DNA from 2 places in the Promicromonospora xylanilytica genome. Region 2 is predicted to be linked to the other one. Evidence: riboswitches for the same ligand, from Rfam matches in the RefSeq annotation. Region 2 holds a riboswitch; the other holds the start of a gene.
What was found. A riboswitch is a leader RNA that binds a small molecule or an ion and turns the genes downstream of it on or off. The one in region 2 is predicted to bind S-adenosylmethionine.
Positions count from the first base shown of each region.

Region 1 (4,163 bases), on a different contig from region 2:
CGTCGCCGAGTGGATGGAGGCGCTGCAGCGCGACCACTCGCACCCGTCGATCATCGGGTGGTGCCCGCTCAACGAGACGCACCAGGACCTGCACGACCGCATCACGCAGCTCGACGACGTGACCCGGGCCATGTGGCTCGCCACCAAGGTGGCCGACCCGTCCCGGCCCGTCCTGGACGCCAGCGGCTACTCGCACCGCGTCCTCGAGACCGACATCTGGGACTCGCACCTGTACGAGCAGGAGCCGACGGAGTTCGCGAAGCAGGTGGGTGGCCTCGCCGAGGGGCGCCCGTACGAGAACACGCGCGACAACGGCACGAAGATGTCGGTGCCGTACCGTGGCCAGCCGTACTTCGTCAGCGAGTACGGCGGTATCTGGTGGAACCCGGAGGCGGCAGCCACCGCGTCCGGCAGCTCCCCCGACTCCTGGGGATACGGCCAGCGGGTCGTGGACGAGGAGGAGTTCCACGCCCGGTTCCGCGGCCTCACCGACGCGCTGCTCGGCGACCCCCGCATGTTCGGTTACTGCTACACGCAGCTCACCGACGTGTTCCAGGAGGAGAACGGCGTCTACCGCTTCGACCGCAGCGAGAAGCTCGACGTCGCACGCGTCCGGGAGGTCCAGGTCCAGGTCGCAGCCATCGAGGCGGCCCACGGCGACGAGAGTGCCGGCGACCAGGTCGCCTGACCGGCGGACGAGGTTGTAGGTCTCTTTAGTCTTTTTCACCACATATCACCCCGTCCACAGGGACGCTTGAGGGGTGCACAATAGGCCGGTGACGTACCGGTTCCTCAAGCTCATCCTCTCGATCCTCGTGCTCGTGCTTCTGCGCCCGCGCGTCACTGGCCTGCAGAACATCCCGAAGCGCGGCGCCGTGATCCTGGCGAGCAACCACCTGTCGTTCATCGACTCGCTGCTCATCCCGATCATGGCGCCGCGCCACGTCGCGTTCCTGGCCAAGGCCGAGTACTGGACCGGCAAGGGGATCAAGGGGCGCCTCTCCCGCTGGTTCTTCACCAAGATGGGTGACATCCCGGTACAGCGGGACGACCCGCGCGCCGGGCAGCGCTCCCTCGAGGACGCCCTGGCAGTGCTGCAGCGTGGGGGCGCTTTCGGCATCTATCCCGAGGGCACCCGCTCGCGCGACGGCAAGCTCCACAAGGGGCACACCGGCGTCGCGTGGCTGGCCCTGACCGGCAAGGCCCCGGTGGTCCCGGTGGCGCTGCTCGGGACGGACAAGGTGAAGCCCATCGGCAAGATGCCGCGGTTCGCCCGGGTAGAGCTGCACTTCGGGGTCCCGATCGACCCGTCGAGGCAGATCGCGGCCGGCACCAAGCCCGCTCAGGCCCGCCGTGAGCTGACCGAGCAGGTCATGCAGTCCATCCAGGCGATGAGCGGCCAGGAGCGCGCGGACAACTGACGCCGCTCCCGGTCGGGTGCAGGCTCCGCCGCCGTGTGCCGCTGCTGCTGCCGACTGGCTCTCCGGCTGCCCCTCCGCCGACTGCAGACTTTGTCGCCGACACCGCTGCCGAGTGCAGTGTTGGTCGCGGCTGAGGAGTCCTCAGCCGCGACCAACACTGCACTCGGCGATCAGGTCCGCGACTAACTCTGCACTCGCGGGGATGTGGACGGTGGGGCGGGCAATCTCACAGCCACACCGTGGGACCACTGGATGGGCTGCACCGCTGTGCACCGCCGGGCGCCGTCAGCCGCCGACGGACCGGCCGGTTCACGCCGTCAGGCCGCCGCACGCCCCGTCAGGCCGACGCGCTCGAGCAGGTCGAGCGCCGGCCGGTGCTTGTTGAACGTGTAGACGTGCACACCGGGCGCTCCCGCGTCGAGTACCTCGCGGGCGAGGGCAGCGGAGTACCGGAGGCCGTGCTCGTGCTGGGCCTCGGCGTCCACGGAGCCGTCGGGTGCGGTGAGCCCGTCCAGGTCGCGCAGGAGACCGGCCGGCGCCACCACGCCGGTGAGCTCCTCGACCCGGCGCAGCCGGCGAGCCTCCGTGGTGGGCAGGATCCCGGCGAGGATCGGGATGGTCACGCCGGCCGAGCGCGCCTCCTCGACGAACCCGATGTAGGACTCCGCCCGGTAGAAGAACTGGGTGATCGCGAAGCTCGCGCCGGCCTCCTGCTTCTCCAGCAGCCGCCGCACCTCCTGACCGCGCGTGGTGCCCGCCCCGGGGTTGCCGTCCGGGAACGTCGCCACGGCGATGGTGAGGGGTCGGGCGGCAGCCCGCAGCGCAGCGCTGGCGTCGGCGGCGACACGACGCTGGTCCACCTGGGTGAGCAGCCGGACCAGGTCGACGCTGGAACGCACCCCGTCCGACGCCGGCCGCCAGTCGGGCTCGTCGCGCGGCGGGTCGCCACGGAGCGCGAGGAAGGACCGCACACCGGCCTCGAGGAACTCGTCGATCACCTCGGACACGTCCTCGCGGGACGCGCCCACGCACGTCAGGTGGGCCACCGGGAGCACGGGGGTACCGCTCAGCAGCGTGGCGAGCACCTCGCGCGACGTCGCCCGGTCACCCCCGCCGGCGCCGTAGGTGACCGAGACGAAGTCCGGACGCGCCGCCACGAGCCGCCGGGCCGTCTCCCAGAAGTTGGGCGCGGCCTCGGGCCGACGCGGTGGCATCAGCTCGAACGACACGGTGGGGCGGTGCGGATAAGCCTCGACGACCATGGTTGCTCCATCGAACCTGGCGTGAGCACCTTACGTCCACGCGCCACGGTTGCGGGGCAGGAAGTCTGCAGGTTGCTGCGGTGTCAGGGAGCCAGGACTCTCGACCGCTCTGGATGGGATCGCCACCATGCTAAGCGATTGTCCAGCACTGGGACGGATTTCGTCCGTGGGTCGAGACGCCCTGGTCCACCGACTATCCCGCTACTTCACCGACCCTGCCACCAGGCCGCCCACCAGGCGCTTCTCGATGGCCATGAACAGGATGATCACGGGGATGATAGCCACGATCGACACCCCGAACACGTAGTGCCACGAGGTCTCGTACTGGCCGACGAACTTGGTGAGCGCCACCGACAGCGGCTGGTTGCCCGGCGTGGTCAGCAGCACCAGCGAGGCGGCGAACTCGTTCCAGGACGCGACGAACGTGAAGATCACGGCGGTCACGATCCCCGGCCACACGAGCGGCAGGTTGATCTTCGTCAGGACGGCGAACGTGCCCGCACCGTCGATCTGCGCCGCCTCGTCGACCTCCCGCGGGATGGCCGCGAAGAAGCTGTGCATGATCCACACCGCGAACGAGAGATTGAACGCCGCGTTGACCAGGATCATGGCCGCCCACGTGTCGAGGATCCCGATGGCGATGAACTCCCGGAACAAGCCCGAGGTGAGCACCGCCGGCTGAACCATCTGGGTCACGATCACGAGGAACAGGAAGACGAGCCGCCCCTTGAACCGGAACCTCGCCGTGTAGTACGCGGCGGGCAGCGCGACCGCGAGCACGAGCAGCGTGGCGCACAGCGAGATGACGAGGGTCGAGATGACGTTCTGCGCCAGCGGGGTCTCCGGCGTCGACCACATCGTGACGTAGTTCTCCCAGTGCCACTCCGTGGGGAAGTAGGTGGGATCGACCGACCTGATCTCCGCCTTCGTCTTCACCGAGCCGAAGAACATGATCAGGTACGGCAGCAGGAACACCACGGCCACGACGAACCCGGTGAACATGCGCAGCAGCAGGGACCCCATGGGCACCTGGTCGGCGGTGTACTTGCGCACCCGTGTGCGGTCGGCGCCCGTGGGGCGGCTGGTCCTGCGGGGGGCCGTCCCCGTGATCGCGGCCATCAGACCTCCTCCAGGGGTCGGACGACCCGCACGTAGATGGCCACGATCCCGATGACCACCAGGAACGCGATGACCGACAGGGCGCTCGCCAGGTCGATCTGCCGCTGGTTCTGCAGGTACTTGAAGATCATGGTCATGACGGTGTCGGCGTCATAGCCGGGGATGGATCCCGTCATCACCCGCAGGATCGGCAGCGAGTTGAACACGTTGATGATGTTGATCAGCACCGCCACCGACACGGCACCTCGCAGCTGGGGCAGCACCACGCTGAAGTACGTGCGCAGGCCCCCGGCGCCGTCGATGCGGGCCGCCTCGACGGTCTCGCCGGGAACGGACTGCAGTCCGGCCAGGATCGTGTAGG
Region 1 is NZ_BAAGRP010000019.1:20,010-24,172, forward strand. It holds gene ACYVK7_RS16155 (glycoside hydrolase family 2 protein) at 1-688, shown strand, start outside; gene ACYVK7_RS16160 (lysophospholipid acyltransferase family protein) at 777-1,421, shown strand; gene ACYVK7_RS16165 (methylenetetrahydrofolate reductase) at 1,739-2,683, opposite strand; SAM riboswitch class I at 2,688-2,803, opposite strand; gene ACYVK7_RS16170 (carbohydrate ABC transporter permease) at 2,885-3,802, opposite strand; gene ACYVK7_RS16175 (carbohydrate ABC transporter permease) at 3,802-4,163, opposite strand, start outside.
Region 1: another riboswitch for S-adenosylmethionine. It lies ahead of ACYVK7_RS16165 (methylenetetrahydrofolate reductase); the one in region 2 lies ahead of ACYVK7_RS00850 (aminotransferase class V-fold PLP-dependent enzyme).

Region 2 (4,163 bases):
CTGGCGGCGTGGACCGAGGCGCGGGCCGACGACGGAGGTCCGGCCGAGCTGCGCGAGCACGTCGCCCTGTACCGTGCGGACGCGCAGCGGATCGCCGCACTCGTCGGGGCCGCCGAGCGGGACTGACCAGGCGTCGAGCCCGGACCGACCGGTCAGGCGACGGCGACCCGTTCGACCCGCGCGACCGCGGCGGCGGCGCCGTCCTCCGCGTTCACCCGGGCCGCCAGCCCTCGTGCCGTGTCCGCCCGGGCCGCCGCGTCGTCGATCGCCGCGGCGAGCCGTTCGGCGGTGAGCCTGCCGGTCAGCGGGGGTGCGGCGATCCCCAGCTCGTGCCCGCGGCGCGCCCAGAACGGCTGGTCACCCAGGAACGGCCTGATCACCTGCGGCACGCCGGCCCGCATGGCGGCCGCCACGGTGCCGACGCCGCCGTGGTGCACCGCGACGGCGGTGCGTGGCAGCACGAGGCCGTGCGGCGCCTGGTCGATCACGTGGACGCCGTCCGGCACGTGCGTCGGCCGGAGCGCACCCCAGCCCGTCGCCAGGACCGCGCGCCGTCCCGAGCCGTGCAGACCGTCGAGCACGGCCCGGGTGAAGGAGTCCGGGTCCTTGGCGAGCATGCTGCCGAACCCCACGTACACCGGCGGCTCACCGGCGTCGAGGAACCGGTCCAGTGCGGCGGGCAGCGTCCGGCCCTCGTCGGGCGCCAGGGTCAGGAAGCCTGTCGGCGCGAGGTCCGCCGACCAGTCGTCCGGCGCGGGCAACAGGTGCGGGCTCCACGCGTGCACCACGCCGTCGCGCGCCACGCGCTCGGCAAGCCCCGGCGTCGGGCCGGTCAGGCCGAGCGTCTCGGACCGCCAGGAACGGACCATGCGCCGGTACGGGGCCTCGACCGCGGCGGCCAGCCGCCAGCTCGCCCGGTTGAGGAACCGCGGCGGCCGGACCGGGCTGAGCGGCGACGGGAACCTTGCCGTGGGGCTGAACAGCGGGACGGGCAGCAGGGCGATCGACGGCACGCCGAGCAGGTCGGCGAGGTGGGGTGCGCCCAGTGCCTTGGGCGCGTGGACGACGACGTCGGCTCCGGCGTCCCGCAGGGTCGCCAGGTCGTCGAGCCAGCGGCGCAGCAGCGGCAGGGCCGACCGGGCCGCCGTGATCGACGCCCGCGCACCCTTCCCCGCGACCTCCTCCTGCAGGGCGAACATGCTGTCGTCGAGCGGCGCGACGGGGATCCCGCGGGCCGCCGCGTCCTCGGTCAGGCGCCGTGGCGCGGCCAGCAGCGGCTCGTGGCCCGCCCGGGCGAGCGCGGCGGCGAGGGCCGCGAACGGCTCGACGTCGCCCCGGCTGCCCATGGTGACCAGGAGAACCCTCATCGCGAGGCCTCCCACTCGTCCAGGAGGGCGGGGAAGCGGTCCGCCATGAACGCGTACATGTCGCGCATGTTCTCCAGGTGCTTGCGGCGGTGCGGGTCGTCGCCGACCGCCGCGAGGCCGTGCGCGGCGAGCCGCTGGAAGGCGTCGAGCTCCGCCAGCTTGGCGCGGAACGCCCTGCCGAAGACGTCCTCGGTGAGCCGGTACCGGTCCCGGCGCTCGCCCCGGCGCCGGAACCGCTCGACCATGCCCGCCTGGTCGAGCTGGCGCAGCGCCACGCTCATGCTGCTCTTGGCGACGGCCAGCCGTTCGCACAGCTCGGGCGCGTCGGCGCCGTCGTCGTCCGACACGAGCAGGTGCCCGATGACGCGGCCGGCGGTGCGGCTCAGGCCGAGCCGCTCGTAGAACAGCCCAGCCTCTTCGGTGAAGTCCTCGACGGCGCTCATGAAGCCACCGTATCGTATTGTTCGGTTCGGTCCGAACACTCAGAACATCGGTGGACTGTCGACCGGATGGTGAGACCAGTATTTGAGACGTGCGTTGACAGGCCATTTCCCGCAGCACAGGATGACGCCAGGTCATGAGCGCCAGCGCGAAGCCCCGGCTCGCTGGCCGGCAACCCTCCTCCGCGGCGGGGTGCCCCGGGTGACGACCTGGCCACGCGCAGCCGTGCGTGGCAAGCGCGGGGGCTTCCCCCCAGGACCGTGCTGGAGGGCACCATGTCTGCAACCACCATCCTCGCCGACGACGTCACGGTGGCCGACGTCGCCCCGCTGCGCCCCGTGGTGGGCGGCGGGACGGCCGTGCCGCTCGTCGACGGGACGCGGGTCCCGTACGCCAACCTCGACGTCGCCGCGTCGGCCCCCGCGCTGCAGGCCGTCGCCGACCGAGTCACCCAGGTGCTTCCCCTGTACGCGAGCGTCCACCGCGGCGCCGGCTACCTCTCGCAGGTCAGCACCGCGCTCTACGAGACGGCCCGCCGTGCCATCGGCGCGTTCGTCGGCGCCCGCGACGACGACCTGACGATCGTCACGCGCAACACCACCGACTCCCTCAACCTGCTCGCCGGATGCGTCCCCGCCCAGCCCGACGGCGAGCCCGGCCGGGTGCTCGTGCTCGACGTCGAGCACCACGCCAACCTCCTGCCGTGGCAGCGCGGCACGGACGCGACCGTGCTGACCGGCGGCGCCACCGTGGCCGAGACGCTCGCCCAGATCCGCGAGGAGCTGGCGGCCGCCGCAGCGCACCGACAGTTCGCGCTCCTGGCCCTCACCGGCGCCTCCAACGTGACGGGGGAGTCGCTCCCCGTCGACCAGATCGTCGCCGTCGCCCACGAGTTCGGCGTGCGCGTGGTGCTCGACGGTGCCCAGCTCGTGCCGCACCGGCGCATCTCCCTCGAGTCGACGGGCGTCGACTACCTCGCCTTCTCGGGGCACAAGACGTACGCGCCGTTCGGCTCGGGCGTGCTGGTGGGCCGCCGGGACTGGCTCGACGCCGGCACGCCGTACCTCGCGGGCGGCGGCGCCGTGCGCCGCGTGCGCGTCGCGGGCACGGACTGGCACGAGGGGCCCGCCAGGCACGAGGCCGGATCGCCCAACGTGATCGGTGCGGTGGCGCTCGCCGCCGCATGCGAGGAGCTCGCGGCGCTCGACGCAGCGGATGTCGTGGCGCACGAGAACGCGCTGCGCCGCCGGCTCGTGTCCGGGCTCGAGGCGATCGACCGCGTCGAGGTGGTCCGGGTCTGGGCCGACGCCGTCGACCCCGTCGGTGTCGTGACGTTCACCGTGACCGGCTACGACCCCGGCCTGGTCGCCGCGTACCTGTCCGCCGAGCACGGCATCGGTGTGCGTGACGGGCGGTTCTGCGCCCACCCGCTGCTCGGCCGCCTCGGGTTCGACGCCGGGGCGGTGCGGGCCTCGGTCGGCGTCGGCACGGCGGGCGAAGAGGTGGAGCGCCTGATCGCCGCCGTCGGCAGCCTGGTGACGGACGGTCCCCAGGCCGGCTACGACGTCGTCGACGGGCTGTGGGTCGTGACCGACGACCCCCGCCCCGTCCCGGAAGGGTCCGGCCTCGCGGGCCTCCTGGCGACGGCGGCCCTGGGCTTCGACGAGGCGTTCGGCTGCCTCCCTGCCCCCGAATGAACCAACGGGTCAGAGCGGGAAGCCGGGCCGCTGCGGCAGGGCCGCCTCGAGCTGCGCCGCCAGCGCCAGGAGGGTGAGCTCGCCGCCCGGCCTGCCGATGATCTGCACGCCCATCGGTAGTCCGGCCGGCGCCTCGGCGGTCGCCGCGGTCCAGTGCGTCGGCACGGTGATCGCGGGCAGACCCGCGACGTTGAGCATCGAGGTGTACGGCGTGTACTGGCACTGCTGCTCGAAGTTCCGCTCGGGGTCGTCTGCGTCGTACCAGCCCACCGGCCGTGGCGTGAGCGCGAGCGCGGGCGTCATGACGGCGTCGTACATGCTGATCTGGGTGACCAGCGAGCGTTCGTAGCCGTTGAGCGTGCGCAGCGCCTCGGCGAGCTGTCGTGCGGGCACCTCGCGGCCCGACCGGATCAGCCACCGTGTCAGCGGCTCCAGCTTGTCCAGCGTCCCGGGGTCGTCGATCGGCACGGCCGACGCGCCGCCCATCCACAGGGTCCGGAACGCGGGCGCGTACTCGGGTGCCTCGGCGAGGACCATCTCGTCCATCGCGTGCCCCAGCCCCGCCAGTGCGCCGACGCCCGCGTCCAGTGCGGCCGTGGCCTCCGGGGACACGGTGATGGCGTAGAAGCCGTCCCATGCGGACGTGGTGGTCACCCCG
Region 2 is NZ_BAAGRP010000001.1:191,261-195,423, reverse strand. It holds gene ACYVK7_RS00865 (phosphotransferase enzyme family protein) at 1-126, shown strand, start outside; gene ACYVK7_RS00860 (glycosyltransferase) at 153-1,367, opposite strand; gene ACYVK7_RS00855 (GbsR/MarR family transcriptional regulator) at 1,364-1,810, opposite strand; SAM riboswitch class IV at 1,941-2,053, shown strand; gene ACYVK7_RS00850 (aminotransferase class V-fold PLP-dependent enzyme) at 2,084-3,505, shown strand; gene ACYVK7_RS00845 (amidase) at 3,515-4,163, opposite strand, start outside.